DNA from 2 places in the Bacillus halotolerans genome. Region 2 is predicted to be linked to the other one. Evidence: a T-box and tRNA genes for the amino acid it is inferred to sense, from the RefSeq annotation. Region 2 holds a T-box; the other holds one or more tRNA genes.

Region 1 (15,088 bases), 2.0 Mb from region 2:
AGTTTTCTTGATTTCACGTAAGTCGTTTTCTTAAAGTAGCTTCTTTCTTCTTTATATAGAAGATATGTCTGATCAAGCTTGATCATTTTCTCTTTCAGTTTTTCAATATCCTCTTTCAAAATCGAATGCTCTGTTGACTGGCGCATAATCAGCCTGATCCATTTCATAATTTCTTCAGTGTTTTCGACTGTGTTATGAATCAGCTTTGTTTCGTACTTAGGCGGCAGGAACACCAGGTTGACGATAAAGGAAGAAAGTACCCCTAAAATGACTGTGCTTGTTCTGATCAGCGCAAACATTAAGAAGTCGTCACCGGCAGATTCTAAAATCGCAATAACTGTAACAAGAGCAATCGAAATCGTATGTTCAATTTTAAGCTTCAGCATTATGGTAATAACAATAACTGCTGTCAATCCGATCATAATCGGACTGGGTCCGAAAATAAGACCGAACACTGTGGCGATAACAGCTCCGATAATATTTGCCTGAACCTGATCAATAATAATAAGAAAAGAGCGGTAAATTGACGGCTGGATCGCAAATATCGCTGCAATCCCAGCAAAAATCGGTGCGGGAAGTCCGATCCACGAAGCTAAATAAAGAGCCAGCGTAATCGCGATCCCTGTTTTGAAAATGCGGGCACCAAGTTTCATTGGTTTGTGCGTGCATTCCTTTCTATAGTAAATTGTTTGACCTAGCAAATGGCTAATCCTTAAAATTCCCTGTGAGTTTATTTGCTAAACAATTAAGTAATATACAGGGATCAATACAATTATTCAAGCTATTTTTCAAGAAAATGACCAAAATCTTACACGCTTTTTAAAAGTACAAAAAAACAGGAGCTTTAAGCTCCTGTCCGGGGATGTGCAATATTACTTTTTAAGATGTTTAAAAGCATCCTCAACAGCAGCAAGCGTATCTTTAATATCCTGCTCTGTATGCGCTGTTGTAATAAACCACGCTTCATATTTAGAAGGTGCGAGATTAATGCCGCGCTCCAGCATCAGCTTGAAAAACGTAGCGAATGTTTCACCGTCACTGCGTTCTGCCTGATCGTAATTTTCTACTTTCTCATCAGAGAAGTATACCGTCAGCGCACCCTTTAACCGATTGACTGTTATTGTGATGCCGTAGGTTTCTGCGTGTGCCAAAATGCCTTCCTCAAGCATAGCGCCAAGATGGTCAAGCTTTTCATACACGCCTTCCTCTTTCAGCACTTCCAGGCAAGCAATGCCAGATAAAATAGAAGCGGGGTTTCCGGCCATTGTTCCTGCCTGATATGCAGGGCCGAGCGGTGCGACTTGCTCCATAATTTCTTGTTTGCCGCCATAGGCTCCAATTGGAAGTCCGCCGCCAATAATTTTTCCGAGTGCAGTTAAATCCGGTTTCACCTGTAAAAGATCCTGTGCACCGCCATACATAAAGCGGAAAGCAGTAATGACTTCATCATAAATAACGAGGGCGCCCGCATTGTGTGTCAGTTCGTTTACTTGTTCTAAGAAACCTTCTTTTGGCTCAACGATACCGAAGTTGCCGACAATCGGTTCAACGAGAACCGCTGCGATTTCACTGCCCCATTTCTCTAAGGCCGCTTTGTAGCTGTCAATATCATTAAATGGAACTGTAATGACCTCGTTTGCAATGCTTTTCGGTACACCGGCTGAGTCAGGTGTGCCCAGAGTAGACGGACCGGAGCCGGCCGCTACGAGCACAAGATCTGAATGGCCGTGATAACAGCCTGCAAATTTAATGATTTTGGTGCGGCCTGTGTAAGCACGAGCCACACGGATGGTCGTCATCACAGCTTCTGTCCCTGAATTGACGAATCTTACTTTATCCATAGCAGGGATGGCTTCCTTCAGCATCTTTGCAAAAGTAACCTCATGTTTTGTCGGTGTTCCATATAATACACCGTTTTCCGCGGCTTTTTTAATCGCCTCTGTAATATGCGGGTGGGCATGTCCGGTGATGATTGGCCCGTAAGCCGCCAAATAATCAATGTATTTGTTTCCGTCGACGTCCCAAAAATAAGCGCCATTTGCTTTCTCCATTGCAACAGGAGAACCCCCGCCAACTGCTTTATATGATCTTGAAGGGCTGTTTACACCGCCGACAATATGCTCTAATGCTTCACGGTGAAGTTCAACTGATTTTGTATACAAAAATAATAACCTCCTATATCTCCTTGCGTCCCCTCTATTGTAGCATGCTTCCAGACAAGAACAACGGATTCAGGCTCAAGATACAGGGTCATAGTTGTAATCTGGACAAGAATTGGATACGCTTAATACAAAAACATCCGGAGGTAAAGAAATGACTATTGAAATCGGACAAAAAGCGCCTGATATTGAGTTGAAAGGCGATCATGGGGAGATAGTAAAATTATCGGATTATGAAGGGAAGTATATCGTCCTTTACTTTTATCCAAAAGACATGACACCGGGATGCACAACTGAAGCGTGCGATTTTCGTGACAGCCACGAAAACTTCGCTGAGCTGGATGCTGTGATTATCGGCGTCAGCCCGGACAGCGAGGAAAAACACGGGAAATTTAAAGAGAAGCATAATCTGCCGTTTTTGCTGCTTGTCGATGACGAGCACAAGCTGGCGGAGGCGTTTGATGTATGGAAACTGAAGAAAAACTTCGGAAAAGAATATATGGGGATTGAACGCTCCACTTTTTTAATTGACAAAGAAGGCCGGCTCATTAAAGAATGGAGAAAGGTAAAAGTGAAAGACCATGTAGCCGAAGCGCTCCAGACGCTGAAAGATATGTCGGGAAAGTAAAATCGTCAATCAGCCTCATAGCATATGCTGCAACTTTCACCCTAATATCAATTGACAAATTATCGTAAAAAGAGTTACACTAATTATAAACATTATAATGTAAGAATCTTTTTTAGAAGAGAGGTGCATGACGGATGGCTGCACATGAACTAAAAGAAGCCTTAGAAACGTTGAAGGAAACCGGAGTTCGCATTACTCCTCAACGTCATGCGATTCTGGAATATCTCGTTAACTCTATGGCTCATCCAACAGCGGACGATATATATAAAGCTCTGGAAGGGAAATTTCCTAACATGAGCGTAGCGACGGTATATAACAACTTGCGTGTGTTCCGGGAATCCGGCCTGGTAAAAGAGCTCACATATGGTGATGCTTCCAGCAGATTTGATTTTGTTACATCCGATCACTATCACGCCATTTGTGAAAGCTGCGGTAAAATTGTGGACTTCCACTATCCCGGCCTTGATGAAGTAGAGCAGCTTGCTGCACATGTGACCGGCTTTAAAGTAAGCCACCACCGTTTAGAAATTTACGGCGTCTGCCAAGAGTGTTCAAAAAAAGAAAACCATTAAAATAAGCTGACCGCGAAACGGTCAGCTTATTTATTTCGACATTTTCTTCTTATTATAAGACTCATCAAATTCTTTTCCTTCTAAGCTTTGATCTAAAGTCAGCGGCTCTCTGCAATGCATACACATATCTACTCTGCCTAAAACCTTGGTCTCTTTTTTACAGCCCGGACAAATGACCCGAACCGCTTTGGTCGAGAGCATGCCGATCCAAAAATAAACAACCGTGCTGAGCCCGATAGATAAAAGCCCAAGTATCATAAACAAACTCGAAAGCAAAACGGATTCCTTAAAAAAGATCCCGATGTACATAATGATAAACCCAACGAAAACCAAACTTAACGCAAACGTTCTGATTTTATTAATTTTGCTGGAGTATTTCGCCATGTCCATCCCCCTCTGAATTAAATATAGCACAAACCCGATGGTATTTTCTTCATGTTTTCGTTTGAAATGGAATTTAAATATGGAGACTTGCTTTGAAATTGTTTATAATAGTTCAATGTGTTTAGAAAAAAGGAATTTCGATTTAACCCATAGAATTGAATCAAATAGAGAATAAAAAAATTGAACAATTGCATTGGAGGAATAGTGATGGAAAATCTTCTCCGTCCAATTTACCAAGAAAGAGCAAGTCATCCCAATACATTGGCTGTTATTATGATTGAGAGAAGAAACAAAACGTCTTCCATAACAGACAACTTTGATGCCGCTTTGCTTGTCATTGTAAAGCAGTCTGATAAGCCTGTTTTTATAAAGCATTATGAATTTGATCACAAAACAGCCTCTTTGCATGTGATAACTGATGCTCAGGTTCAAGAATGGATTTTGCTCGGCACAAATAGGAGAATCATAGATTGGATTGTAAACGGAAGAGTTATGTTTGACCGCAATGAGTATATTGCTGAGCTTATCGACAGGCTTAATACTTTTCCGTTTGCAGAACGTAAACTGAAGATCGGCCTTGAATACGGCAAGTTAATTAGAAGATACGTTGAAGGAAAAGCTTTCTTTGAAGCCAATCAATTTTTAGATGCCTACAATGCAGTAGTCCATGCATTGCATCATCTAGCACGTATTGAAGTAATCGACAGAGGATTCCATCCGGAAACCACTGTGTGGAGTCAAGTGCGTCAGATGGAGCCTCAAGTGTACAAATTATATTCCGAGCTGATTGAAAGCCACGAAAGCTTGGAAAAAAGGCTTGAATTATTATTCTTAGCAAATGATTTTCTGATTCATTCTAAAGCTGAGATTGGTTCAGCACATCTTTTCGAAGTGATGAAAGAAAAGGACATCTGGCAATTTAGCGAGCTTCTTCAGCATCCTGGCTTAAAACATTTTACTCAAGACCTTGGCGTCATGCTTGATTACCTGACAGAAAAAGGTCTTATCAGCGTGTGCCGAATTGAAACCAAGGGACAGGCTGTCTTTCATCGAGGATATTCTTTTAAAAAAGATGTTGACTCTGATTCCTGAGCATGGTATATTATTAAACGTCGCTGATGCGCTTCTGAAAAAATAAGCTCACAGCGGCGGAGAAATAAAATAAAAAACATTTGACAAAACAAAGTCGAAATGTTATACTGAAAAAGTCGCTTCTTAAAGAAGTGGTGGATGATCTTTGAAAACTAAACAAGACAAAACGTACCTGTTAATTCAAGTTTTATTATAAATCGCACAGCGATGTGCGTAGTCAGTCAAACTGAGGTCTGCACGATGCAGATCACGCAGATGTTGCCACAGGATGTGTGGAACTTAATCTGCGATCCATTTATCGGAGAGTTTGATCCTGGCTCAGGACGAACGCTGGCGGCGTGCCTAATACATGCAAGTCGAGCGGACAGATGGGAGCTTGCTCCCTGATGTTAGCGGCGGACGGGTGAGTAACACGTGGGTAACCTGCCTGTAAGACTGGGATAACTCCGGGAAACCGGGGCTAATACCGGATGCTTGTTTGAACCGCATGGTTCAAACATAAAAGGTGGCTTCGGCTACCACTTACAGATGGACCCGCGGCGCATTAGCTAGTTGGTGAGGTAATGGCTCACCAAGGCAACGATGCGTAGCCGACCTGAGAGGGTGATCGGCCACACTGGGACTGAGACACGGCCCAGACTCCTACGGGAGGCAGCAGTAGGGAATCTTCCGCAATGGACGAAAGTCTGACGGAGCAACGCCGCGTGAGTGATGAAGGTTTTCGGATCGTAAAGCTCTGTTGTTAGGGAAGAACAAGTACCGTTCGAATAGGGCGGTACCTTGACGGTACCTAACCAGAAAGCCACGGCTAACTACGTGCCAGCAGCCGCGGTAATACGTAGGTGGCAAGCGTTGTCCGGAATTATTGGGCGTAAAGGGCTCGCAGGCGGTTCCTTAAGTCTGATGTGAAAGCCCCCGGCTCAACCGGGGAGGGTCATTGGAAACTGGGGAACTTGAGTGCAGAAGAGGAGAGTGGAATTCCACGTGTAGCGGTGAAATGCGTAGAGATGTGGAGGAACACCAGTGGCGAAGGCGACTCTCTGGTCTGTAACTGACGCTGAGGAGCGAAAGCGTGGGGAGCGAACAGGATTAGATACCCTGGTAGTCCACGCCGTAAACGATGAGTGCTAAGTGTTAGGGGGTTTCCGCCCCTTAGTGCTGCAGCTAACGCATTAAGCACTCCGCCTGGGGAGTACGGTCGCAAGACTGAAACTCAAAGGAATTGACGGGGGCCCGCACAAGCGGTGGAGCATGTGGTTTAATTCGAAGCAACGCGAAGAACCTTACCAGGTCTTGACATCCTCTGACAATCCTAGAGATAGGACGTCCCCTTCGGGGGCAGAGTGACAGGTGGTGCATGGTTGTCGTCAGCTCGTGTCGTGAGATGTTGGGTTAAGTCCCGCAACGAGCGCAACCCTTGATCTTAGTTGCCAGCATTCAGTTGGGCACTCTAAGGTGACTGCCGGTGACAAACCGGAGGAAGGTGGGGATGACGTCAAATCATCATGCCCCTTATGACCTGGGCTACACACGTGCTACAATGGACAGAACAAAGGGCAGCGAAACCGCGAGGTTAAGCCAATCCCACAAATCTGTTCTCAGTTCGGATCGCAGTCTGCAACTCGACTGCGTGAAGCTGGAATCGCTAGTAATCGCGGATCAGCATGCCGCGGTGAATACGTTCCCGGGCCTTGTACACACCGCCCGTCACACCACGAGAGTTTGTAACACCCGAAGTCGGTGAGGTAACCTTTATGGAGCCAGCCGCCGAAGGTGGGACAGATGATTGGGGTGAAGTCGTAACAAGGTAGCCGTATCGGAAGGTGCGGCTGGATCACCTCCTTTCTAAGGATATTTACGGAATATAAGACCTTGGGTCTTATAAACAGAACGTTCCCTGTCTTGTTTAGTTTTGAAGGATCATTCCTTCGAAACGTGTTCTTTGAAAACTAGATAACAGTAGACATCACATTCAATTAGTAACACAAGATATCACATAGTGATTCTTTTTAACGGTTAAGTTAGAAAGGGCGCACGGTGGATGCCTTGGCACTAGGAGCCGATGAAGGACGGGACGAACACCGATATGCTTCGGGGAGCTGTAAGCAAGCTTTGATCCGGAGATTTCCGAATGGGGAAACCCACCACTCGTAATGGAGTGGTATCCATATCTGAATTCATAGGATATGAGAAGGCAGACCCGGGGAACTGAAACATCTAAGTACCCGGAGGAAGAGAAAGCAAATGCGATTCCCTGAGTAGCGGCGAGCGAAACGGGATTAGCCCAAACCAAGAGGCTTGCCTCTTGGGGTTGTAGGACACTCTATACGGAGTTACAAAGGAACGAGGTAGATGAAGAGGTCTGGAAAGGCCCGCCATAGGAGGTAACAGCCCTGTAGTCAAAACTTCGTTCTCTCCAGAGTGGATCCTGAGTACGGCGGAACACGTGAAATTCCGTCGGAATCCGGGAGGACCATCTCCCAAGGCTAAATACTCCCTAGTGACCGATAGTGAACCAGTACCGTGAGGGAAAGGTGAAAAGCACCCCGGAAGGGGAGTGAAAGAGATCCTGAAACCGTGTGCCTACAAGTAGTCAGAGCCCGTTAACGGGTGATGGCGTGCCTTTTGTAGAATGAACCGGCGAGTTACGATCCCGTGCAAGGTTAAGCAGAAGATGCGGAGCCGCAGCGAAAGCGAGTCTGAATAGGGCGCATGAGTACGTGGTCGTAGACCCGAAACCAGGTGATCTACCCATGTCCAGGGTGAAGTTCAGGTAACACTGAATGGAGGCCCGAACCCACGCACGTTGAAAAGTGCGGGGATGAGGTGTGGGTAGGGGTGAAATGCCAATCGAACCTGGAGATAGCTGGTTCTCTCCGAAATAGCTTTAGGGCTAGCCTCAAGGTAAGAGTCTTGGAGGTAGAGCACTGATTGGACTAGGGGCCCCTACCGGGTTACCGAATTCAGTCAAACTCCGAATGCCAATGACTTATCCTTGGGAGTCAGACTGCGAGTGATAAGATCCGTAGTCGAAAGGGAAACAGCCCAGACCGCCAGCTAAGGTCCCAAAGTATACGTTAAGTGGAAAAGGATGTGGAGTTGCTTAGACAACCAGGATGTTGGCTTAGAAGCAGCCACCATTTAAAGAGTGCGTAATAGCTCACTGGTCGAGTGACTCTGCGCCGAAAATGTACCGGGGCTAAACGTATCACCGAAGCTGCGGACTGTTCTTCGAACAGTGGTAGGAGAGCGTTCTAAGGGCTGTGAAGCCAGACCGGAAGGACTGGTGGAGCGCTTAGAAGTGAGAATGCCGGTATGAGTAGCGAAAGAGGGGTGAGAATCCCCTCCACCGAATGCCTAAGGTTTCCTGAGGAAGGCTCGTCCGCTCAGGGTTAGTCGGGACCTAAGCCGAGGCCGAAAGGCGTAGGCGATGGACAACAGGTTGATATTCCTGTACCACCTCCTCACCATTTGAGCAATGGGGGGACGCAGGAGGATAGGGTAAGCGCGGTATTGGATATCCGCGTCCAAGCAGTTAGGCTGGGAAATAGGCAAATCCGTTTCCCATAAGGCTGAGCTGTGATGGCGAGCGAAATATAGTAGCGAAGTTCCTGATTCCACACTGCCAAGAAAAGCCTCTAGCGAGGTGAGAGGTGCCCGTACCGCAAACCGACACAGGTAGGCGAGGAGAGAATCCTAAGGTGATCGAGAGAACTCTCGTTAAGGAACTCGGCAAAATGACCCCGTAACTTCGGGAGAAGGGGTGCTCTGTTAGGGTGCAAGCCCGAGAGAGCCGCAGTGAATAGGCCCAGGCGACTGTTTAGCAAAAACACAGGTCTCTGCGAAGCCGTAAGGCGAAGTATAGGGGCTGACGCCTGCCCGGTGCTGGAAGGTTAAGAGGAGCGCTTAGCGTAAGCGAAGGTGCGAATTGAAGCCCCAGTAAACGGCGGCCGTAACTATAACGGTCCTAAGGTAGCGAAATTCCTTGTCGGGTAAGTTCCGACCCGCACGAAAGGCGCAACGATCTGGGCACTGTCTCAACGAGAGACTCGGTGAAATTATAGTACCTGTGAAGATGCAGGTTACCCGCGACAGGACGGAAAGACCCCGTGGAGCTTTACTGCAGCCTGATATTGAATGTTGGTACAGCTTGTACAGGATAGGTAGGAGCCTTGGAAACCGGAGCGCCAGCTTCGGTGGAGGCATCGGTGGGATACTACCCTGGCTGTATTGACCTTCTAACCCGCCGCCCTTATCGGGCGGGGAGACAGTGTCAGGTGGGCAGTTTGACTGGGGCGGTCGCCTCCTAAAAGGTAACGGAGGCGCCCAAAGGTTCCCTCAGAATGGTTGGAAATCATTCGCAGAGTGTAAAGGCACAAGGGAGCTTGACTGCGAGACCTACAAGTCGAGCAGGGACGAAAGTCGGGCTTAGTGATCCGGTGGTTCCGCATGGAAGGGCCATCGCTCAACGGATAAAAGCTACCCCGGGGATAACAGGCTTATCTCCCCCAAGAGTCCACATCGACGGGGAGGTTTGGCACCTCGATGTCGGCTCATCGCATCCTGGGGCTGTAGTCGGTCCCAAGGGTTGGGCTGTTCGCCCATTAAAGCGGTACGCGAGCTGGGTTCAGAACGTCGTGAGACAGTTCGGTCCCTATCCGTCGCGGGCGCAGGAAATTTGAGAGGAGCTGTCCTTAGTACGAGAGGACCGGGATGGACGCACCGCTGGTGTACCAGTTGTTCTGCCAAGGGCATCGCTGGGTAGCTATGTGCGGACGGGATAAGTGCTGAAAGCATCTAAGCATGAAGCCCCCCTCAAGATGAGATTTCCCATTCCGCAAGGAAGTAAGATCCCTGAAAGATGATCAGGTTGATAGGTCTGAGGTGGAAGTGTGGCGACACATGGAGCTGACAGATACTAATCGATCGAGGACTTAACCTAATTTCTAATGATGTCACACCTGTTATCTAGTTTTGAGAGAATATCTCAAAAAAACTCTTGACTTTTCAAGATATACATAGTATAATGTTAAATGTCACTGAGATTGTCTGGTGATGATGGCGAAGAGGTCACACCCGTTCCCATGCCGAACACGGAAGTTAAGCTCTTCAGCGCCGATGGTAGTCGGGGGTTTCCCCCTGTGAGAGTAGGACATCGCCAGGCAGACTTCATTCCGCAGTAGCTCAGTGGTAGAGCTATCGGCTGTTAACCGATCGGTCGTAGGTTCGAATCCTACCTGCGGAGCCATTATTGGAGAGCTGTCCGAGTGGTCGAAGGAGCACGATTGGAAATCGTGTAGGCGGTCAACTCCGTCTCAAGGGTTCGAATCCCTTGCTCTCCGCCACTGATATTTATACATAATCACAATTGAAAGTCTGGGCCCGTTGGTCAAGCGGTTAAGACACCGCCCTTTCACGGCGGTAACACGGGTTCGAATCCCGTACGGGTCATTATATGATGGAGGATTAGCTCAGCTGGGAGAGCATCTGCCTTACAAGCAGAGGGTCGGCGGTTCGAGCCCGTCATCCTCCACCATTATCATCGCGGGGTGGAGCAGTTCGGTAGCTCGTCGGGCTCATAACCCGAAGGTCGCAGGTTCAAATCCTGCCCCCGCAACCAATTAAAATCAAATGGTCCGGTAGTTCAGTTGGTTAGAATGCCTGCCTGTCACGCAGGAGGTCGCGGGTTCGAGTCCCGTCCGGACCGCCATTTAAATAATAAGGCTCGGTAGCTCAGTTGGTAGAGCAACGGACTGAAAATCCGTGTGTCGGCGGTTCGATTCCGTCCCGAGCCACCACCTATGCCGGTGTAGCTCAATTGGTAGAGCAACTGACTTGTAATCAGTAGGTTGGGGGTTCAAGTCCTCTTGCCGGCACTGTTTTTTCAAAACTTAATGTGGAGGGGTAGCGAAGTGGCTAAACGCGGCGGACTGTAAATCCGCTCCCTCAGGGTTCGGCAGTTCGAATCTGCCCCCCTCCACCATTTATAGGGGCATAGTTTAACGGTAGAACAGAGGTCTCCAAAACCTCCGGTGTGGGTTCGATTCCTACTGCCCCTGCCAAATTTATGACATCTTGAGATTATGGCGGTTGTGGCGAAGTGGTTAACGCACCAGATTGTGGCTCTGGCACTCGTGGGTTCGATTCCCATCAATCGCCCCATATTATCATTGGGCTATAGCCAAGCGGTAAGGCAACGGACTTTGACTCCGTCATGCGTTGGTTCGAATCCAGCTAGCCCAGTCTCACTTTTTTATATCAATTGAATATAATGTATTAAGTCCCTTAAGATGCGGAAGTAGTTCAGTGGTAGAACACCACCTTGCCAAGGTGGGGGTCGCGGGTTCGAATCCCGTCTTCCGCTCCAATTACGGCGGCATAGCCAAGTGGTAAGGCAGAGGTCTGCAAAACCTTTATCCCCGGTTCGAATCCGGGTGTCGCCTTTCTTTTGCCGGGGTGGTGGAATTGGCAGACACACAGGACTTAAAATCCTGCGGTAGGTGACTACCGTGCCGGTTCAAGTCCGGCCCTCGGCACCAATTTTACTTACTTGATAAGTTAAATTGGTGTTTGTGCTTGAAAATATAATGAAGCTAATCATATCAATGATCTACTTATGTAGATCATTTTTTTATTGTATGAAAGTGTCGATGTAAGCATTGGGCTGTATTTCATAAAAAGTCGCTTTAGCCCTTTATTATTATATTCCCCAAAAAACTTTTTGAAATACATTGACACTTTATCATATCCATGATATATTTATATTCGTCGGTTAGATACGACGTAAAACTTGCCGGTGTGGCGGAATTGGCAGACGCGCACGACTCAAAATCGTGTTCCTTCTGGAGTGTCGGTTCGACCCCGACCACCGGTATACAAAAGAACCCCGTTTCTTACTTATGTAAGAAACGGGGTTTCGTTTTTATTAAAAGAAGGAGCCTATATTAATAAGCAGAGGCTCCTTTTTGTTATTTACTCAGCATATTGGTCGATGATCTCTTCTAAGACCTCTTCAAGTTGTTCGATATCATCAAGCTCTGATTGTCTGAAACGGACACGTACGAGCTGCTCTCCGTCATTATACATCTCTTCCAGCCATCCACGCAGGCCTCTTGCCCGGCGATCAACTTCGAAAATAATTTCTAAACCGTCTTCCTCTAAAAGAAAAATAAGCTCTAATTCATCAAGCATCTGACGGTAATAGCCTGATGTTGGAACAAACTCAAATTCTTGAACGAAAGGCAGACGGCGCTGGAAGTAAGATGCCTGTTCACAGTCTGCTTCGTTAAGACGGAAGCCAAGGTTCTCAATTGCTTCTAATACATTTTCAACCCAAGGATGTGCTTCTACGAAGATACGATCGTGATCTGATTTATCAATACCGCCTTGAATGTCAAGGTCTGTCACTACTGCGACTTCTACCTTCCCTACAGTAATCGGTGTATCAAGAGGCAGGATGAAGGAGAACGGAAATTGATGTTCTTCCCCAGGCTGAATGGTGAATGAACCAGTTACCCGAAAAGAATGAATTGTTGCGTGTTTCCGGCGCTCTTCATCGTCTTTTACAATGACATATCTTGTGTTGAGCTGTAAATCAATATAACGGATATCCTGGGCGATTTTCCCGCCTTTTACATGTACAGTTCCGCGGACTTCTTCTCCTGGACAATACGCATCTTTCTCCAAAATGGTATCGACTTTTGCTGCACCGATGCCGGCACTTGCGGCAAGTTTCTTAAAAAATGACATATTAGATCTTCCCCTTTTTCTTTTTCTCAACAGTTATACGTGGGAAGAAGGAAAAAAGGTTCATTTATTTTGAAATAAATGAACCTTTTTTCCTATATTCGTTTATCTGAGGGACAGACTAAAAGTGATGCTTAAGTATAGGAGGAGATATGAATGAATAAAGAAACGATGGTCGCTGATGAATTACATAGAATGTTTTTAGCTGGTGAGCTGCAAATCACAGTCGAGGAGGACATTAACAATCTTTCAGAAAGACTGAGAAGCGGTGAACTCAGATTAGACAGTTTGACCGGGGAAGACGCGTTTATAAAAGAAACAGTAAACGAAGCGTTAAGAAGAGTGGAGCAATAAAATAGAGAGACGGCTTCTCAAAATGAGAGACCGTCTTTTTTTATGGTTTAAGAAGCACTTTAATGGCTCCGTCTGTTTTCGTATCAAACACCTCATAACCGTGCTTTGCTTGATCTAACGGCAGAACATGTGTGATGATGTCGCCCGGATCTACTTTACCTGTAGCAATCAGTTCATACAGGTACGGCATATAATGAATGACGGGGGCTTGGCCGGTTCTAATATTTACGTTCCTTTGGAAGATGTCTCCAAATGGAAATGCATTGTATCTCATTCCGTACACACCTGTCACTTGAATTGTGCCGCATTTTCTGACAGCCTGTGCCGCCGTTACCAGCGCACCCATGGCTCCGCCGTGCATTTTAACACCGGTGGCGAGAAATTCAAGCGGGGACATTTTGCCGTCCATTCCGACGCAGTCGATGACGACATCTGCACCGCCCTGTGTGATTTCTTTCAAATATGAACCAGCGTTTTCGTGATGCTCGAAATTAACGATTTCTACATTGTTTGTTTTTTTTGCGTGCTGAAGGCGATAGTCTACATAATCCACTGCAATGACTCTTTTGGCGCCTTTCATCCATGCGAATTTTTGCGCGAGCAGCCCGACAGGACCGCAGCCGAGAATAATGACGGTATTTCCCTCTTTTACTCCTGCGTTGTCTACGCTCCAATAGGCTGTCGACATAGCGTCTGAAAGCAATACCAATTTCTCATCTTCTACTTCACAGTCATCAGGAAGTTTAAAGGGAGTGAAGTTAGCATAGGGGACGCGCATGTATTCAGCCTGGCCTCCGGGATAGCCGCCTGCTGAGTCTGAATAGCCAAAATAAGCACCGACTTCGCCGTTTGCATTTGAATTGTCACATTGGCTTTCAAGCTGGTTTTTGCAGAAAAAACATTCGCCGCAGCTGACGTTAAACGGTATGATGACACGATCGCCTTTTTTAACCTTGTGAACGTCGGGGCCTGTTTCTTCAACAATGCCCATTGGTTCATGGCCGATGATATAATCTTCAGGAAAATTGGGAACCATGCCGTGAATTAGGTGTAAATCAGATCCGCAGATTGCTGTGGTTGTCAGTTTGACGATGATATCATCAGGTTTTTTGATTTCTGGCGCTTTTACCTCTTTGACGCGGACGTCTTTAATGCCTTGATAAGTAACAGCTTTCATTCATGATGTCTCCTTATTGTTTAGTGATCGGGCGTTGCGAATGTTCCGAGACGGTTCGTGTTATCGGGGAAAAGTTTTAGCCCGGCGATATCAACGGCTGTTTGTGCTGATTTCATATCGATTTGAAATTGTTTGTCCAAGTCAGAAGGGAAAAGCCAGCCTTTTTCCATCATGAGCTGTGATAGTTCTCCGTGCAGGTAAATAGCTGCGTCTAATTGATTGCGCAATGCTGTTCTGAGTTCTGGGCTTGCGGTTTCCGTGATGGCGACAGCATAATTTTTGATACCGGTTTTTACGGAAATTAAGAAATCTAGGGCAAGTGCTGAATCAGCAAGGTCAGGCATGCCTTTTGCGTTTTTCGGGTCTAAGAAATCGTTCAATGATAGTCACCTCCTGTTATTGTCGGGGCCTTTTGATAGAGGCTCTGAAGCTCAGTTACGTCCCGTACAGACTGCTGTACATCCTTCTCCATAAGGGCTCTCAGTTCCTGATCGAACACCAGTCCCTGCATCATTTTTGATTTAAGTAAACATACGGTTTTGAAGTTGAGGATTTCGTGTAAATCAACTGTTTCGTGGTTTGCCAAACGGTCTTGTTCCATTTTTTCGGTCACCTCCTGATTCAAAGGTATTTTTACCTTGTATCATGCTTTTATGCGAAAGTGCTATAATGGGTAAAATATTTTCTTGGGGAGTCGGATGATGAAACAGATTATTGCGATGGGCGGCGGAGGTTTTTCAATGGAACCAGATCATCTGGTTCTTGATCAATTTATCATTAATCAGTCAAAGCATCCCTCACCTCGCATTTGTTTTTTGCCAACGGCAAGCGGGGATGCGGAGAACTATGTTCAGCGGTTTTACCATGCTTTTCAAAAGCTTGATTGTGACCCGTCTCATTTGTCTTTATTTAAGCCGCCGACAACAGATTTAGCCTCCTTTATTATGGAGAAAGATGTGATTTATGTCGGCGGGGG
Region 2 (15,088 bases):
CATCTTGTATATCTTTTTTTGATAGATTGTTTTGATATAAAGTCTTTCCTGTTTCATTGACTGATTCAAAAAAGAAGAAATCAAATCCGGAAGCTCTTCCGGAAACACTCCGTCCTGCCTGCATGTTAAATGAAAGCTCCTGCCGGAGACATGATCCTCGATAACATAAAATGAGGCATTTATTTTCGATGCAGAAAAATGCACTTCATCCTCTGCCATTTGTGCCATGTGATCAGATGGAGACGGTAAAAGGGATACGCAAAGTGATGGAAAATATGTTTGAATAGCCGATGTCAGCCATAAAAGAGAGTCGGTGAATGAGACCTTTACAGATTTGGTTAATAAAAAATCGAGCATATGATAACGAAAGGCGGGTAATTGATCTTTTGTTTGTTCTATCATGTTTTATCACCTAAAAAGTTTACCACTAATTTTTGTTTATTATATCATAAACAGCAAAGCGATAATGGATGAATGGTTGACTTCAAAACAAATAAATTATATAATGACCTTTGTGTGAAATATTGCAGCCTTTTTGTTCAGCTTCTATGTTTTCATTTTGTTCCTTATCAGTAAGGTGTATCGTGTAACTCTCTGCTGCTGGAGCGAGGATACATGAAAACAAAATGTCCATGGTCGAATAGAACAGACGGTTTTTATTTTCCACAAAAATAAAACCAAAGGAGGAGTCACATTATGGCTCGCTATACAGGTCCATCTTGGAAACTGTCCCGCCGTCTAGGAATCTCTCTTAGCGGAACAGGAAAAGAATTAGAAAAACGCCCTTACGCTCCAGGTCCACACGGCCCAGGACAACGTAAAAAATTATCAGAATACGGTTTGCAATTGCAAGAAAAGCAAAAGCTTCGTCACATGTACGGTGTAAACGAACGTCAATTCCGTACATTGTTTGACAAAGCTGCAAAAATGACTGGTAAACACGGCGAAAACTTCATGATTCTTTTAGATTCTCGTCTTGATAACGTTGTGTACAAGCTAGGTTTAGCGCGTACTCGCCGCCAAGCTCGCCAATTGGTTAACCATGGCCACATTACTGTAGACGGAAGCCGCGTTGACATCCCGTCTTACCAAGTAAAAGCTGGTCAAACAATCGGTGTTCGCGAAAAATCAAGAAACCTTTCTATCATCAAAGAATCTGTTGAAGTAAACAACTTCGTTCCTGAATACCTTACTTTCGACGCTGAAAAGCTTGAAGGTACATTCACTCGTCTTCCAGAGCGTTCTGAACTTGCTCCGGAAATTAACGAAGCGCTTATCGTTGAGTTCTACTCTCGTTAATCGTTTAAAAAACCCCAGCCGCTATGCGGTTGGGAGTTTTTTTTCGTCTGATTCTTCTACCGTTTCCTGCTGGACAACACTTTCTCTGGCCTGCTGCTCCCAATAATCCCGCTGCAATCTTTCTTTGGCGATCGTACACATGAGATTCACGGTGAGCTCTCCCTCCTATTGAAAAGGTGGTGAATGGTCGTGTTTGCCCTATCTAATATACTCTTTCCCTCAAATTCCTATGCGCTAAACCACAAACATCCTTTGCCAATTAAGCAAAGGATGTTTTTTTCTTATTTATATGTGACAAGGAAGTATTTTTTCTTCCCGCGGCGCAGAACAGTAAATTGATCTTCAATGCGGTCTTCAGCAGATAAGATATAGTCAATTTCTGTCTGGCGTTCACCGTTAATGTAAACGGCTCCGTTTTTAATATCTTCACGGGCTTGGCGTTTAGACGGTGACAGTTTCGATTCAACCAGCACATCTACGAGTGACAGTTCTTCAGCGCTGTCTTTTTCTAGAGAAGGCACATCTTTAAAACCGATTTTTACGTCTTGGGCAGAAAGCTCTTTAATATTGCCGCTGAACAATGCTTGGGAAATATTAATCGCTTGCTCCAGTGCCTCGCGTCCGTGAACGAGCGCTGTCACTTCTTCTGCCAGGCGTTTTTGCGCTTCACGCTTTTCAGGTGCTGTTTCAGTTTTTTCAGCATATTCTTCGATTTCTTCCTTTGAAAGGAACGTGAAGTATTTTAAATATTTCACTACATCACGGTCGTCTGTATTGATCCAGAATTGATAGAACTCATATGGGGACGTTTTTTCTTTATCAAGCCAAATTGCGCCGCCTTCGGTTTTTCCGAATTTTGTGCCGTCCGCTTTCGTTACAAGCGGAATGGTAAGACCGAATGCTTTTGCTCCTTCTTCTTCAGATTTTCTGATCAGCTCAAGGCCAGCTGTAATGTTGCCCCATTGATCGCTTCCGCCGATTTGCAGCTTACAGTTTTTCTCTCTGTACAGGTTTAAGAAATCATAAGATTGAAGAATCATGTAGCTGAATTCCGTGTAAGAGATGCCGGATTCGATTCTGGAGCTGACTGTATCTTTTGCCAGCATGTAATTGATGCCGAAGTTTTTGCCGACGTCACGAAGGAAGTCGATCACATTCATGTTTCCGATCCAGTCGTAGTTATTTGCCATAACAGCTGGATTTTCCGCTGATTCAAAATCAAGAAATCTTGAAAGCTGATTTTTGATTTTTTGCGACCATTCGACAACGATATCAGCCGTGTTTAATGTACGCTCAGCTTTTTTTCCGCTCGGATCGCCGATTAAACCCGTCGCGCCGCCCACAAGCGCAATCGGATGGTGCCCCGCAAGCTGAAAACGGCGGAGTGTTAAAATGGGCAGCAGGTGCCCGATATGCAAGCTGTCTGCTGTCGGATCAAAGCCTGAGTACAGGCGGATTTTTTCTTCGTTCAGCTGTTTATTCAGTCCTTCTTCATCCGTCATTTGCTGAATCAATCCGCGGAAGGATAAGTCTTCAAGTAAGTTTGTCATGAGATAAAGCTCCTTTTTTAATAAAATAAAAACGCCCCTTCGTGTAAACGAAGGGACGATTGATTATCGCGGTACCACCCTACTAATAAGAGCATACATACAGCTTTTCGCTCTTATCACTTTGCCTGATAACGGATCAGGTCCGTTCTTTCACTACTGAAAGCCTGAGCGGCTTTGTTTGCAAAAGCGGTTCATGAGTGTATTCGATATATCCGTCTGTGCTGATTTTCACCGGCCATCAGCTCTCTGGAACGTAAGGATATTCTACTTGTCTCAATCTTTACCTTTTCATATGAAGCTATATCATTTTTAACATAAATAAAATCCCGTGTCAACGGCGCCTTTTAATCCTCCATCGTTGACAGGTCTCCGGCCGGAAGATTCAGTTCCCACGCCTTCAGCACACGTCTCATGATTTTACCGCTCCGTGTTTTTGGCAGCTTATCCTTAAATTCAATTTCACGCGGAGCCGCATGGGCTGCAAGACCTTGTTTGACAAATTGGCGGATTTCTTCCTTCAGTTTATCAGATGGCTCAAACCCTTCTCTGAGAGCGATAAAGGCTTTGATGATTTCGCCGCGCACGGGATCAGGTTTTCCAATGACCCCCGCCTCCGCAATTGCCGGATGTTCGACAAGCTTGCTTTCCACTTCAAATGGTCCGACGCGCTCACCGGAGGTCATGATGACATCGTCCACTCTGCCTTGGAACCAAAAATACCCTTCATCATCCATGTAGGCAGAATCACCAGACACATACCATCCGCCAGGCATAAAATAAGATTCGTATTTTTCAGGGTTGTTCCAAATCGTGTGCATCATAGATGGCCAGCCCTTTTTAATGGCGAGGTTCCCCATTCGATACGGCGGAAGCTCGTTCCCCTGATTGTCAACGATTGCTGCTTCTACACCGGGAATCGGTTTTCCCATCGAGCCTGGTTTAATATCCATGCAAGGATAGTTGCAGATCAGCTGTCCGCCCGTCTCTGTCATCCACCATGTATCATGAATCCGTTTATGAAAAACTTTATGCCCCCATCTGATCACTTCCGGGTTTAAAGGTTCACCGACACTCAGCACATGGCGGAGTGAAGTCAGATCATATTTGGCAGCCATCTCATCTCCGGCTCCCATCAGCATTCGAAAGGCAGTCGGCGCGCTGTACCAGACGTTTACGCCAAGCTGCTCAATCGTTCCATACCAGCTTTCCGGGCTGAATCGTCCGCCGACAATAACATTTGTCGCTCCGTTCAGCCACGGCGCAAAAATCCCGTACACCGTTCCAGTCACCCAGCCTGGGTCGGCCGTGCACCAATAAATGTCCTCTTCCTTTAAATCAAGGACCCATTTTCCTGTCTGATACTGCTGAACCATCGCCTCATGGACATGAAGCACACCCTTCGGCGTACCCGTAGATCCTGATGTATAGTGAAGCAAATAGCCGTCTTTCCTGTCCATCCATTCAATGTCCAGTCTTGTGCTCTCATGCTTAGCCACTTCATCATAATGAATGATGTTTGTTCCTCTCTTTTCAGCCTGGCCGCCGACTATGAATATATGCTGTAAATCAGGCAGCTTTTCAACCGGAATCCTTTCCAAAAGCTCAGGCGTCGTGACGACAACCTTTGCCTCGCTGTTTTGCAGCCGGTCCTTAACAGCCCCCTCCATAAACGCTTCAAATAACGGCCCGGCGATTGCGCCGATTTTGATAGCGCCTAGCATAATAAAATAAAGCTCGGGTGATCTCGGCATAAAAATAAAAACGCGGTCCCCTTTTTCCACATTTCCATACCGTCTCAGTACATTCCCGGCTCTGTTTGTTTCTTCTTTCATTTCTTTAAATGTGTATTTTTCATCCCGTTTTGCGTCCTTATAATAAAGCGCTACTTTGTTTTTCCGAAAAGATTCGGCGTGGCGGTCTATCGTTTCATAAGCCGCGTTCAATTTCCCTGTCTTATGCCAAGAGAAATGTTTTTCCGCTTCGGACCAATCAAATTGCCGATACGTTTCATCGTAGTTTTCTAGGTTATGATCCCCCTCTATAGCTGGTAACGCTTTCAAATTCATGTCAAAACATCCCCCTTTGCTGAAGTTGTCACATTTATTATAGTATATATTCATATTCTTCTCAATTTTTAAAATATAAACCATGTTGAAAACGCTTTATAATTTGTTATTCTTAAAGGAGGCATGTATTTTTTATAGAAATTGATGGGACGGTGAATCAGTGGAACATCATAAAACATATCACTCTGCAAACATCAAAACAGCAACCGGCTCCTTACTGATAGAAGGGCCTGTCTCTCCAGAAGACTTGGCAGGTTATGAGTTTCATAAGGATTTGACCGCATTTCGGCCGCCCCGGGAACAGCATGAAGCATTAGTCGATATTGCCGGCCTTCCTGAGGGACGCATTATCATTGCCAGAGACGGCCAGGCCATTGTCGGCTATGTAACGTATCTATACCCTGACCCGCTCGAAAGATGGTCAGAAGGAAATATGGAGGATTTGCTTGAGCTCGGAGCCATTGAGGTGGCGCCGGAATACCGGGGATGTTCTGTCGGAAAAACGCTTCTGACCGTCAGCATGATGGACGAACAAATGGAGAACTACATTGTGATGACGACAGAATATTACTGGCATTGGGATTTAAAAGGGATGAAAAAGGATGTGTGGGAGTACAGAAAGATCATGGAGAAAATGATGAACGCAGGCGGATTGGTCTGGTTTGCCACCGATGAGCCAGAGATCAGCTCCCATCCTGCGAACTGCCTGATGGCGCGCATCGGAAAAAACGTCAGCCAGGAATCAATTGAACGATTTGACAGGCTCCGTTTTTATCATCGTTATATGTATTAACTGACACTGACAAAGGGGAAAAGATAATGATTGTTGAGCAAATCATGAAAAAGGATGTCATCACATTAACGAAAACGGATACGCTTGAAACGGCAATACACAAGCTGAAGGAATTTCATATCAGGCATTTGCCTGTTATTAATGAAGACCGCCATGTGATTGGGATGATTACAGACAGAGATATGAAACAGGCCAGCCCCAGCATATTTGAAGAAAGCAAACGCAGCCGTTTTCTCACACGAAGCGTTGAATCCATTATGAAAAAAGACGTCGTGTGCGCCCATCCGCTTGATTTTGTTGAAGAAATATCAGCAGTTTTCTACGAGCACGGCATCGGCTGCCTTCCAGTCGTGCAGCATCACAAGTTAATCGGCATTCTGACAAAAACCGATTTGCTGCGGACTTTTGTGAAGCTGACAGGCGCTGACCAGCCCGGATCGCAGGTTGAGATAAAAGTAAATGACATCACAAAAAGCCTCGCCGATATCAGCAGCCTCTGCCAAAGACTTCAGGTAAAAATACTGAGCGTTCTTGTCTATCCCCATGACGATTCCGGCGCAAAAGTGCTTGTATTCCGTGTCAAGACGATGAATCCGCTGCCGTTTTTGCAGGAATTGCAAAAAAACGGGCATCTCATCGTATGGCCGTCAGAGCACAGGGATCAGCTATGAGGGACAGTGTGTTTATTTATTCTCCCTCTTATCAGACTTATATGTTTCATCAGGAGCACCCCTTTAATCAGCAGCGTGTTCTGCTGACATATGATTTGCTCAAATCGATGGATGCCTTTGACGAGGGGGATATCGTCAGTCCCCGGCTTGCGGCGGAAGATGAGCTGGCTCTTGTGCATACGGACGATTATATTCAGGCAGTACAGCTTGCCGGCGCCGGAAAACTTCCACCCGAAGAAGGGGAAAGCTACGGGCTCGGCACTGAAGATACACCCGTCTTTGCAGGCATGCATGAAGCTGCCTCACTATTAGTCGGCGGAACCTTAACAGCTGCGGATTATGTCATGTCTGGACAAGCACTGCATGCTGCCAACCTTGGGGGAGGCCTGCACCACGGGTTTCGCGGAAGGGCTTCTGGATTTTGCATATACAACGACAGCGCTGTAGCGATTCAGTATATTCAGAAAAAATATCAAGCCAAGGTGCTGTATATTGATACGGACGCCCATCACGGAGACGGTGTGCAATTTGCGTTTTATGATAATCCCAACGTATGCACCCTGTCCATTCATGAAACGGGACGATATTTATTCCCCGGAACCGGTCAGATTCAGGAAAAAGGCAGCGGAAAAGGCTACGGATATTCCTTTAATATCCCGCTTGATGCTTTTACGGAGGATGATTCATTTATTGAGGCTTACCAGACAGCAGCTTCAGAAATCGCCGCTTATTTTCAGCCGGATGTGATTATCAGCCAAAATGGAGCTGATGCCCATTACTACGATCCTCTGACGCATTTGTCAGCAACGATTGCCATTTACGAACAGATTCCGCGGCTCGCTCACGCTTTAGCGCATCAATATTGCGGCGGAAGATGGATCGCCGTCGGAGGAGGCGGATATGATATTTGGCGTGTGGTGCCCCGTGCCTGGGCCCGAGTATGGCTTGAAATGAAAGGGATCGATCCGGGACATGACATTCCATCTGAATGGATCGCAAAATGGCAAAAGCAATGCCCAGTCACCCTTCCGTCCAGTTGGAGCGATCCCGCCGATTTATATCCGCCGATTCCACGCAAGCCAGAAATTACAGAAAAAAATGCCCAAACCGTCAGCAAAGCGTTATACGCGATACGATCAGAGCGTCAGGAAAAAACAAAATAAAAAAACGACCTTCACGAAGAGGTCGTTTTTGATTTTTTGATGACGATTTCTACACGTCTGTTTTCCTTCATGTGTTCATTTGTTTTGTTATCCTTTACAGGCTTTGTATCCGCATAGCCAACAGCGATAAATCGCTTCGACGGGAGTTTCTCTTTTGATGTGAAATATTGAATCACTCCGCTTGCCCGTGCTGCGGATAGCTCCCAGTTGGACGGATACCTGTACGTTGAAATATTTCGGCTGTCTGTATGGCCCTCCACCTGAATATCATTTGGAATAGTCTGAAGAAGAACTGCAATTTGGTGAAGAAGCGTTTCAGCATTTTCCAACACTTTAGCCTCGCCTGAATCAAACAGCACCGCTTCCTGAAGAACGAGCACGACACCGCGTTCATCCCGCTTTGCTGTCATTTTCGCCTTCAGCTGGTGCTCTTGAATGTATGTATTCACTTTTTGCAGCAGTTGATCCTGCTGATTCTCTTGCTTCTTTGCATCGGCTGACGGCGTGTCTTTTTGATCGATGGCTGTCTGGTCTGGCTGAAGCCCGCTGCCTTCCTTTTGAATCGAGTTCACCGCTGCTTTAAATTTCTGCAGATCAATCTGCGACATCGAAAAAAGTAAAATAAAGAACACAAGGATCAGCGTAACCAGATCTGTAAAGGTGACCATCCAGCCCGAGGATGATTGATTGTTTTTCCCGTTTCCATTCCTTCGTTCAAAGCGGTCTCTTCTAAGCTTCATGTACAGATCCCTTTTTTGTCTTTACTTGATTATGCTGCTTCCGCCATTCTTCCCGAGAACTGAAAACGACGAGCTGGCTTTCCAGATTGCGCGGATTTTTTCCGGATTGTATCCCGATGATACCTTCCACCATCACCTGTTTGATGAAGATTTCACTTTCTGTTTTTTCTTCGAGCTTAGCCGCAATCGGGTTAAATACCATGTTTGCCAGCAATGATCCGTATAAGGTCGTCAAAAGTGCAACAGCCATATTCGGACCGAGCATATCAGGGTCATTTAAGTTTTTGAGCATCAGCACCAGCCCGACCAGTGTCCCGATCATGCCCCACGCCGGAGCGAATTCCCCCGCCTTCTCCAAAACACGCCGGCCTTTGCGGTGCCGTTCCTCCATTGCTGCAATTTCTGAATCCATGACAAGCCGAATCGTTTCTTCATCCCAGCCGTCAACCGCCAGAAGCAGCCCCTTTTTCAAGAATGGATCTCTGATTTCTCTGGCCTGGTCATCAAGTGATAAAAGCCCATGTTTGCGCGCATGATCGGAAAGGGAAACGAAGGTTTTCACAAGATCTTTTACATTGTCTTCCTGGCGGATAAATGCCTGCTTTAACACAGTGGGCGTTTTTTTCAGCTCTCTCGGCGGAAAACTGATAAAAACAGCGGCGCAAAGCCCTCCTGTTACGATAAAGAAAGAAGTCAGATCTAGAAAAGAGCGGAAACCGCTTACTCCCGATCCGGAAATAATTCCAATCACAATAATAATTGTTCCTAACACAAAACCAACAGGTGTAAGATAATCAAAACGTTTCATCATTTCTCCTCACTCATACGAAAAAAGCAAGAATCCACCCTAGAGGTGAAGCTTGCTTTCTTGTTTTTCTTATGACTTGGTTGACTGTCTTAACTCTATACGATGCGGCAATTCGACAATATGCTCTTCCACCGGCTCTTTATTCATGAGCTTTGTCAGCAGTCTCATGGCAACCGCGCCAATATCATACGTCGGCTGAACTACTGTTGAAAGCTGCGGCCGAACCATCAAGCTTAATCTCGTATTATCAAAGCCGATAATGTCGAGATCCTCAGGAATGGAAAGGCCTTGATCCTGTGCGGCATGAATAATGCCGAGCGCCATTTCATCAGTTGCGGAAAGAATCGCTGTCGGTTTTTTGTCCAGGCTCATGAGATGCTGAAGCGCCTCAAGTCCGGAATCATACGTGTAATCACCTTCAGCGACAAATTGTTCATTAAACGGAAGATTCGCCTCTTCAAGCGCCCGTTTGTAGCCTTGCAGTTTCTTTGAGCGGTTGATCGGTTCTGTCATCGGGCCGGAAACAAACGCGATATCAGTGTGCCCCTTATCAACCAAAAGCTTCACCGCGTCATAAATCGCCTGCTCGTAATCAATTGCGACTGATGGTGTTTCACCTTGCTCTTCAACAGAAGCGGCAAGCACGATCGGCACTGGCGAACGCTTAAATTCCGCTACATGCTCGTCCGTAATGTTTCCGCCCATAAATACGATGCCGTCGACCTGTTTGCCGAGCATTGTGTTTAATAAGTGCAGCTCTTTCTCCAAGTTTTGGTCAGAGTTGCTCAAAATGATGTTATATTTATACATTGTCGCGATATCTTCAATTCCGCGCGCAAGCTCTGAATAGAAAATGCTTGAGATATCAGGAATGATGACACCTACAGTTGTTGTTTTTTTGCTTGCAAGCCCTCTTGCCACCGCGTTTGGACGGTAGCCGAGACGGTCAATGGCTTCCAAGACTTTTTTTCTCGTTGTCGGTTTTACATTCGGGTTTCCATTCACGACACGGGAAACGGTTGCCATGCTTACATTAGCTTCTCTCGCTACGTCGTAGATCGTAATATTGCTCATCCTAAAACCACTCCTTTTACTGGATACACTTATCCTTATCTATAGCATAAACACTTTATGTAGAGAAATGTCATAATGTCCGAATTTATGTCGTTTATGATTTGTAAGCGTAAGTCAGTAGTCTACATTATTTTTCATTATTCATCAAATTTAAATACTTCTCATGAAATTATACACGTTTTTATAGATGATGAAAACGTATACTTGAGTTTTATAATTAAATAAACGAGAAAGCGCAAAAAAAGGCCGCATATGCGGCCTTTTGTATTGATCTCATTCCATTAGGCGTTGACTTTCACCATTGGTTTCAGTTCATTCAGCCATTTTTCGAATTCAGGGATCGCCATTTGCTGAGCAGAGTCAGAAAGTGCGACTGATGGATCAGGATGAACCTCTGCCATTACGCCGTCAGCACCGATCGCCAAAGCGGCTTTAGCTGTCGGAAGAAGGAGGTCGCGGCGGCCTGTTGAATGCGTCACATCAACAAAGACCGGCAAATGCGTTTCCTGTTTCAGAATTGGCACAGCTGAGATATCGAGCGTGTTTCTCGTTGCTGTTTCGTATGTTCTGATACCGCGCTCACAAAGGATAATTTGATCATTGCCTTGTGCCATAATGTATTCAGCTGCATTGATGAATTCCGAGATCGTTGCAGCAAGTCCGCGTTTCAGAAGGACAGGCTTTTTCACGGAACCTGCAGCTTTCAGCAATTCAAAGTTCTGCATATTACGCGCACCGATCTGAATTACATCAATGTAGTCAAGCGCTTCTTCAATATGAGCCGGAGTTACGATTTCGCTGATAACAGCCAGATCAAATTCATCCGCTACACGTTTTAAGATTTGGAGTCCTTCTACACCGAGGCCTTGGAAATCGTATGGGCTCGTACGAGGCTTAAAGGCTCCTCCGCGAAGAATTTTAATCCCTTGTTTTTTAGCAGCCGCAGCCACTTCCGCCACCTGCTCATAGCTCTCAACCGCACATGGTCCGACGATAAATCTTTGCTGGCCGTCTCCGACTTTTTCACCTTTGATATCAACGATTGTATCTTCAGGTTTTTTCTTACGGGAAACAAGAAGCGCTTTGCTGTGATCTTCCTCCTGAAGCTCTAAACCTGCTTTAAAGATTTCTTTAAAAATGTGCTGGATAGTAGAATTTTCGAATGGTCCGTCATTGTTTTCAATGATTTTATTTAACATTGTGCGTTCTCTGACAGGATCAAAGCGATTGACACCTTGCGCTTCTTTCGCTTTACCGATCTCTTTCACAACATTTCCGCGCTGGTTGATTAATTTTAAAATTTGCAAGTTTAATTCGTCTGCCTGCTGCCTTAGAAGCTCTAATTCTGTGTTGCTCATTTTTTTCATCCTTTCCCTGCACATTCATTTTTTATTTTGTAGTTAACATGCATCTTACTATAAGTAAAACCAAATGGAAATACTGAAATACAAAATTTTAAAAAAAGTCTACTTTATTACCCAAACGCTTTTAAGTGATAAAGTAATGTATGATGCTATCGTACATGATGTGAAGAAAATGATCAATAGTTTTTTTCAAAAAAAAAGCGCCAGATCATATCTGGACGCTTTTTTCTAGGACAGATGCTGCTCAATCGCCGCTTCTGTAATTTGTGAATGTGAGGTATGCCACTTTACTTCACCGTTTTGGATCACGAAAACTTGAGGGCTTTCGTGCTTGACTCCGTATGTTTCTGCGATGAAATTTGACAGGGGCCGTGCCTCTTGCACTTGCAGATAGTAAGCCGGCACTTCTTCATGCTGATTTGCAAAGGCATTAAATTCTTGAAATGCGGCTTGGCTGATCGGGCATGTTAAGCTGTGCTTAAAAAACAAGAAAGTGCCTTCCTTTTCTGCAATACGCTTAAACTCTTCCTCAGATTGAATTAGCTGTTTTGCCATTAGTCAAGTCTGCTCCTTCCGGGCTCAGCGGTTGATGTGCTCGGCCTGTTTTTGTGCATCTTTCAGCTCGTCTTTTACGTCTTCTTTCGTTTGGAGGACTTGATCTTTTGCTTCGTCAGCCGCCTGCATTGCTTCATTTTTCATATCTTGCGTAGCAGATGATGACTCGGTATTTGCAGATTTTGAACGGTCTCTTAAATCTTTGACCTTGTTCATGATCTGTCCTGACTGATCGGCGACAAGCTGTGTGATGTTAGATGTTTTGTCTTTTGCAATGCTGACATATTGTGTGCCTTTTTCTTTTGCATCTGCCGTCATTTTATCTGTTTTATCCCGCAGAGCAACAGCTTGATTTCCGAGATCGTCGCGTAGTTCTTTCCCAGATTTAGGTGCTAGGAAAAGCGCAGTGGTGGCTCCGATGATTCCTCCGATTAAAGTACCGATTAAAAAATCTTTACTATTAATTCCATCTTTGCTCATCATTATTCCTCCTCAAAGTGTTTTTCTCTCTTAAAGAGCTGATTTCTTTCGCTTCCACTTCTCCCAAATTTCCATTGCTGCTTGGCTCCAGGTGACAACCTGATTGATTTTATCTTGGTTTTCTCTCACTGATGCCGATACAGACCCTGCCGCCTGCTTCATTGATGTATTGAACTGCTGCACAGAGGTTCCCACCCCTTGAACAGCATGAACGACCGTGTTCAGCTTTTCTGATTTTTCCTGAATATCTTCAGCCAAGCGGTTGGTCTTATGTAAAAGCTCGGCAGTTTCAGTGGTAATGCCTTTCATTTGTCCCTCCAGCCCTTCGAGCGTGGATGCAACATGTTTTAATGTCAGCTGCAGTGACTTTAGTGTTTTAGACAAATAGATCACTAAGACGAGAAATGCTACTGCGATTAGTGCAACGCTTAAATAAAGAATGATAATCATCTTAAACCTCCTTGCTGCAGGATATACTGCTGTTTACCCGATTTGTAAAATCATAAACATATCTGTTGGGCTGTATACATATTATTCTCCATTACATTTGAAAAATCCTTTAAGAGGATTTCTCTTCAGATAAATAAAAAGCAGTGAAATCACTGCTTTTTATTATGCCATGACGTTTTCGTAGGCTCTCATATATTTTTGGATATCTCCTGCTCCCATAAAGATGAGAACGGCTTTATCATGAGCTTTTAAAACAGATGTATCATCTTCTGCAATCAGCTTGGCATTATTAATTTTTCCCTGCAGGTCGCCGATCGTCAGCTTTCCTGCGTTTTCCCGGGCTGACCCGAAGATGTCGCATAAATACACACAGTCTGCCCCGCTCAGGCTTTCAGCAAATTCATCAAGGAATTGCTGTGTCCGCGTAAATGTATGAGGCTGGAATACCGCAACGATTTCACGATCAGGATATTTCTGTCTTGCCGCCTCAATCGTCACTTTTATTTCTGTCGGATGATGAGCGTAATCATCAATTAACACTTGGTTTCCGAGCTGTTTCTCATTGAATCTGCGTTTGACGCCGCCAAATGATTTAAGGCCATGTTTAATAACGCTGGCGTCAATTTCTTCATAATGGCACAACGCGATGACCGCCAATGAGTTCAATACATTATGATGGCCATACGCAGGAATATAAAATGTGTCATAGAATGTATTGCGGACAAAGACATCGAAAGTTGTCCCTTCTGTGCTTTTTACAATGTTTCTCGCTTGAAAATCATTTTCTTCTCCTGTGCCGTAATAAACGACAGGCACATTCGCATGGATTTTCGGCAGATACTCATCATCACCGCAGGCAATAATGCCTTTGTTAACTTGAAGAGCCATTTCCTGAAAAGCGTCAAACACATCGTCAATATTTGAGAAGTAATCAGGGTGATCAAAATCAATATTCGTCATAATCGCGTAGTCAGGCTGATAGCTTAAGAAATGGCGGCGGTATTCGCACGCTTCAAATACGAAGTATTCGCTGTTTTCATTTCCTTGGCCTGTTCCGTCCCCGATTAAGAAAGACGTCGGTTTTGCGTTTTGGATAACGTGAGCCAGCAGCCCCGTAGTCGACGTTTTACCGTGCGCACCAGTAACCGCGACACTGGTGAATTTTTTCATGTAGTCACCTAAAAACTTATGATAACGAATCACCGGAATTCCGTCAGACATCGCTTTTTCAATCTCAGGGTGCGTGTCTGGGAATGCGTTTCCAGCGATAACTGTCATGCCGGGTTTGATGTTATCCGCGCTAAAAGGAAGAACAGTGATGTTTCTTTTTTCAAGCGCCGTTTGTGTAAAAATGAATTTTTCGATATCCGATCCTTGGACAGTATATCCATTATCATGAAGTATTTGGGCAAGCGGACTCATACCCGTCCCTTTTATTCCAACAAAATGATAAACAGTCATAATTGTACCTCCAACAAACGTCTATCTGTTCCCCAGTATATGACGTTCATTTCAATTTGCGACCGCGGCGGCTGAAAAGCCGCCTGACGGCGTATCCTTATATTTTTTGTTATGTTCAGTATCCGGTTATTTCTTTCCGATTAAACCTAAATATCACGATTTCTATGCCCATTTGCTGTAAAGCGGCATAGCTGTTAAATGCTCTATCCATTATCATACCATGTTTGCTGTGAAAATGAACCTATATTATTCGTTTATTAAATCACTTGCAGTGATCAGCACCTCTCGAGGCTTGCTTCCTTTCGCCTCAGAGATCATACCTTCCGCTTCCATCATATCAATCAGCCTTGCAGCCCGATTATATCCGATTCTGAATCTTCTTTGCAGGCTTGACGTGCTTGCACTGTTTTGCTCAACAACAAATTCGCACGCCTCATAAAACAGCTCATCCTCTTCCTTTAAGGCAGAGCCTTGTCTGACCAATTCTTCCTGTTCGAATAAATAAGCTGGCGGCAGTTGGTTTCTGACATGGGAAACAACACGGTCAATTTCTCGGTCCGATACAAAGTTGCCTTGGAGACGGACCGGTTTTCCAGAACCGTTCTCCAAAAAGA

The links. A T-box is a leader RNA that pairs with one kind of tRNA and senses whether it is charged. The one in region 2 lies ahead of tyrS (tyrosine--tRNA ligase), so its partner is inferred to be a tRNA-Tyr.
Region 1: it has a tRNA-Tyr gene. The T-box ahead of tyrS (tyrosine--tRNA ligase) is inferred to sense a tRNA for this amino acid. The anticodon was not compared.

The regions. Positions count from the first base shown of each region.
Region 1 covers NZ_CP029364.1:1,041,802-1,056,889, reverse strand. The annotation lists gene DIC78_RS05400 (aromatic acid exporter family protein) at 1-653, opposite strand, end outside; gene DIC78_RS05395 (glutamate-1-semialdehyde 2,1-aminomutase) at 873-2,162, opposite strand; gene bcp (thioredoxin-dependent thiol peroxidase) at 2,314-2,787, shown strand; gene perR (peroxide-responsive transcriptional repressor PerR) at 2,922-3,359, shown strand; gene DIC78_RS05380 (YgzB family protein) at 3,390-3,743, opposite strand; gene DIC78_RS05375 (nucleotidyltransferase-like protein) at 3,951-4,835, shown strand; rRNA gene DIC78_RS05370 (16S ribosomal RNA) at 5,131-6,680, shown strand; rRNA gene DIC78_RS05365 (23S ribosomal RNA) at 6,850-9,777, shown strand; rRNA gene rrf (5S ribosomal RNA) at 9,884-9,999, shown strand; tRNA gene DIC78_RS05355 (tRNA-Asn) at 10,009-10,083, shown strand; tRNA gene DIC78_RS05350 (tRNA-Ser) at 10,089-10,180, shown strand; tRNA gene DIC78_RS05345 (tRNA-Glu) at 10,215-10,286, shown strand; tRNA gene DIC78_RS05340 (tRNA-Val) at 10,296-10,371, shown strand; tRNA gene DIC78_RS05335 (tRNA-Met) at 10,379-10,455, shown strand; tRNA gene DIC78_RS05330 (tRNA-Asp) at 10,469-10,545, shown strand; tRNA gene DIC78_RS05325 (tRNA-Phe) at 10,558-10,633, shown strand; tRNA gene DIC78_RS05320 (tRNA-Thr) at 10,639-10,711, shown strand; tRNA gene DIC78_RS05315 (tRNA-Tyr) at 10,734-10,818, shown strand; tRNA gene DIC78_RS05310 (tRNA-Trp) at 10,824-10,897, shown strand; tRNA gene DIC78_RS05305 (tRNA-His) at 10,922-10,997, shown strand; tRNA gene DIC78_RS05300 (tRNA-Gln) at 11,007-11,078, shown strand; tRNA gene DIC78_RS05295 (tRNA-Gly) at 11,128-11,202, shown strand; tRNA gene DIC78_RS05290 (tRNA-Cys) at 11,208-11,278, shown strand; tRNA gene DIC78_RS05285 (tRNA-Leu) at 11,286-11,374, shown strand; tRNA gene DIC78_RS05280 (tRNA-Leu) at 11,628-11,709, shown strand; gene spo0M (sporulation control protein Spo0M) at 11,808-12,584, opposite strand; gene DIC78_RS05270 (hypothetical protein) at 12,738-12,935, shown strand; gene DIC78_RS05265 (zinc-dependent alcohol dehydrogenase) at 12,976-14,112, opposite strand; gene DIC78_RS05260 (spore coat protein) at 14,133-14,492, opposite strand; gene DIC78_RS05255 (hypothetical protein) at 14,489-14,713, opposite strand; gene DIC78_RS05250 (Type 1 glutamine amidotransferase-like domain-containing protein) at 14,814-15,088, shown strand, end outside.
Region 2 covers NZ_CP029364.1:3,244,202-3,259,289, reverse strand. The annotation lists gene DIC78_RS16745 (diguanylate cyclase domain-containing protein) at 1-402, opposite strand, end outside; gene rpsD (30S ribosomal protein S4) at 697-1,299, shown strand; gene sr7p (small protein SR7P) at 1,321-1,449, opposite strand; gene tyrS (tyrosine--tRNA ligase) at 1,581-2,849, opposite strand; T-box leader at 2,898-3,139, opposite strand; gene acsA (acetate--CoA ligase) at 3,194-4,915, opposite strand; gene acuA (acetoin utilization protein acetyltransferase AcuA) at 5,076-5,708, shown strand; gene DIC78_RS16715 (acetoin utilization AcuB family protein) at 5,735-6,379, shown strand; gene DIC78_RS16710 (acetoin utilization protein AcuC) at 6,376-7,542, shown strand; gene motS (flagellar motor protein MotS) at 7,554-8,282, opposite strand; gene motP (flagellar motor protein MotP) at 8,272-9,090, opposite strand; gene ccpA (catabolite control protein A) at 9,160-10,164, opposite strand; gene DIC78_RS16690 (bifunctional 3-deoxy-7-phosphoheptulonate synthase/chorismate mutase) at 10,446-11,522, opposite strand; gene ytxJ (bacillithiol system redox-active protein YtxJ) at 11,757-12,083, opposite strand; gene DIC78_RS16680 (YtxH domain-containing protein) at 12,108-12,563, opposite strand; gene DIC78_RS16675 (DUF948 domain-containing protein) at 12,594-13,013, opposite strand; gene murC (UDP-N-acetylmuramate--L-alanine ligase) at 13,176-14,474, opposite strand; gene DIC78_RS16665 (DNA translocase FtsK) at 14,721-15,088, opposite strand, start outside.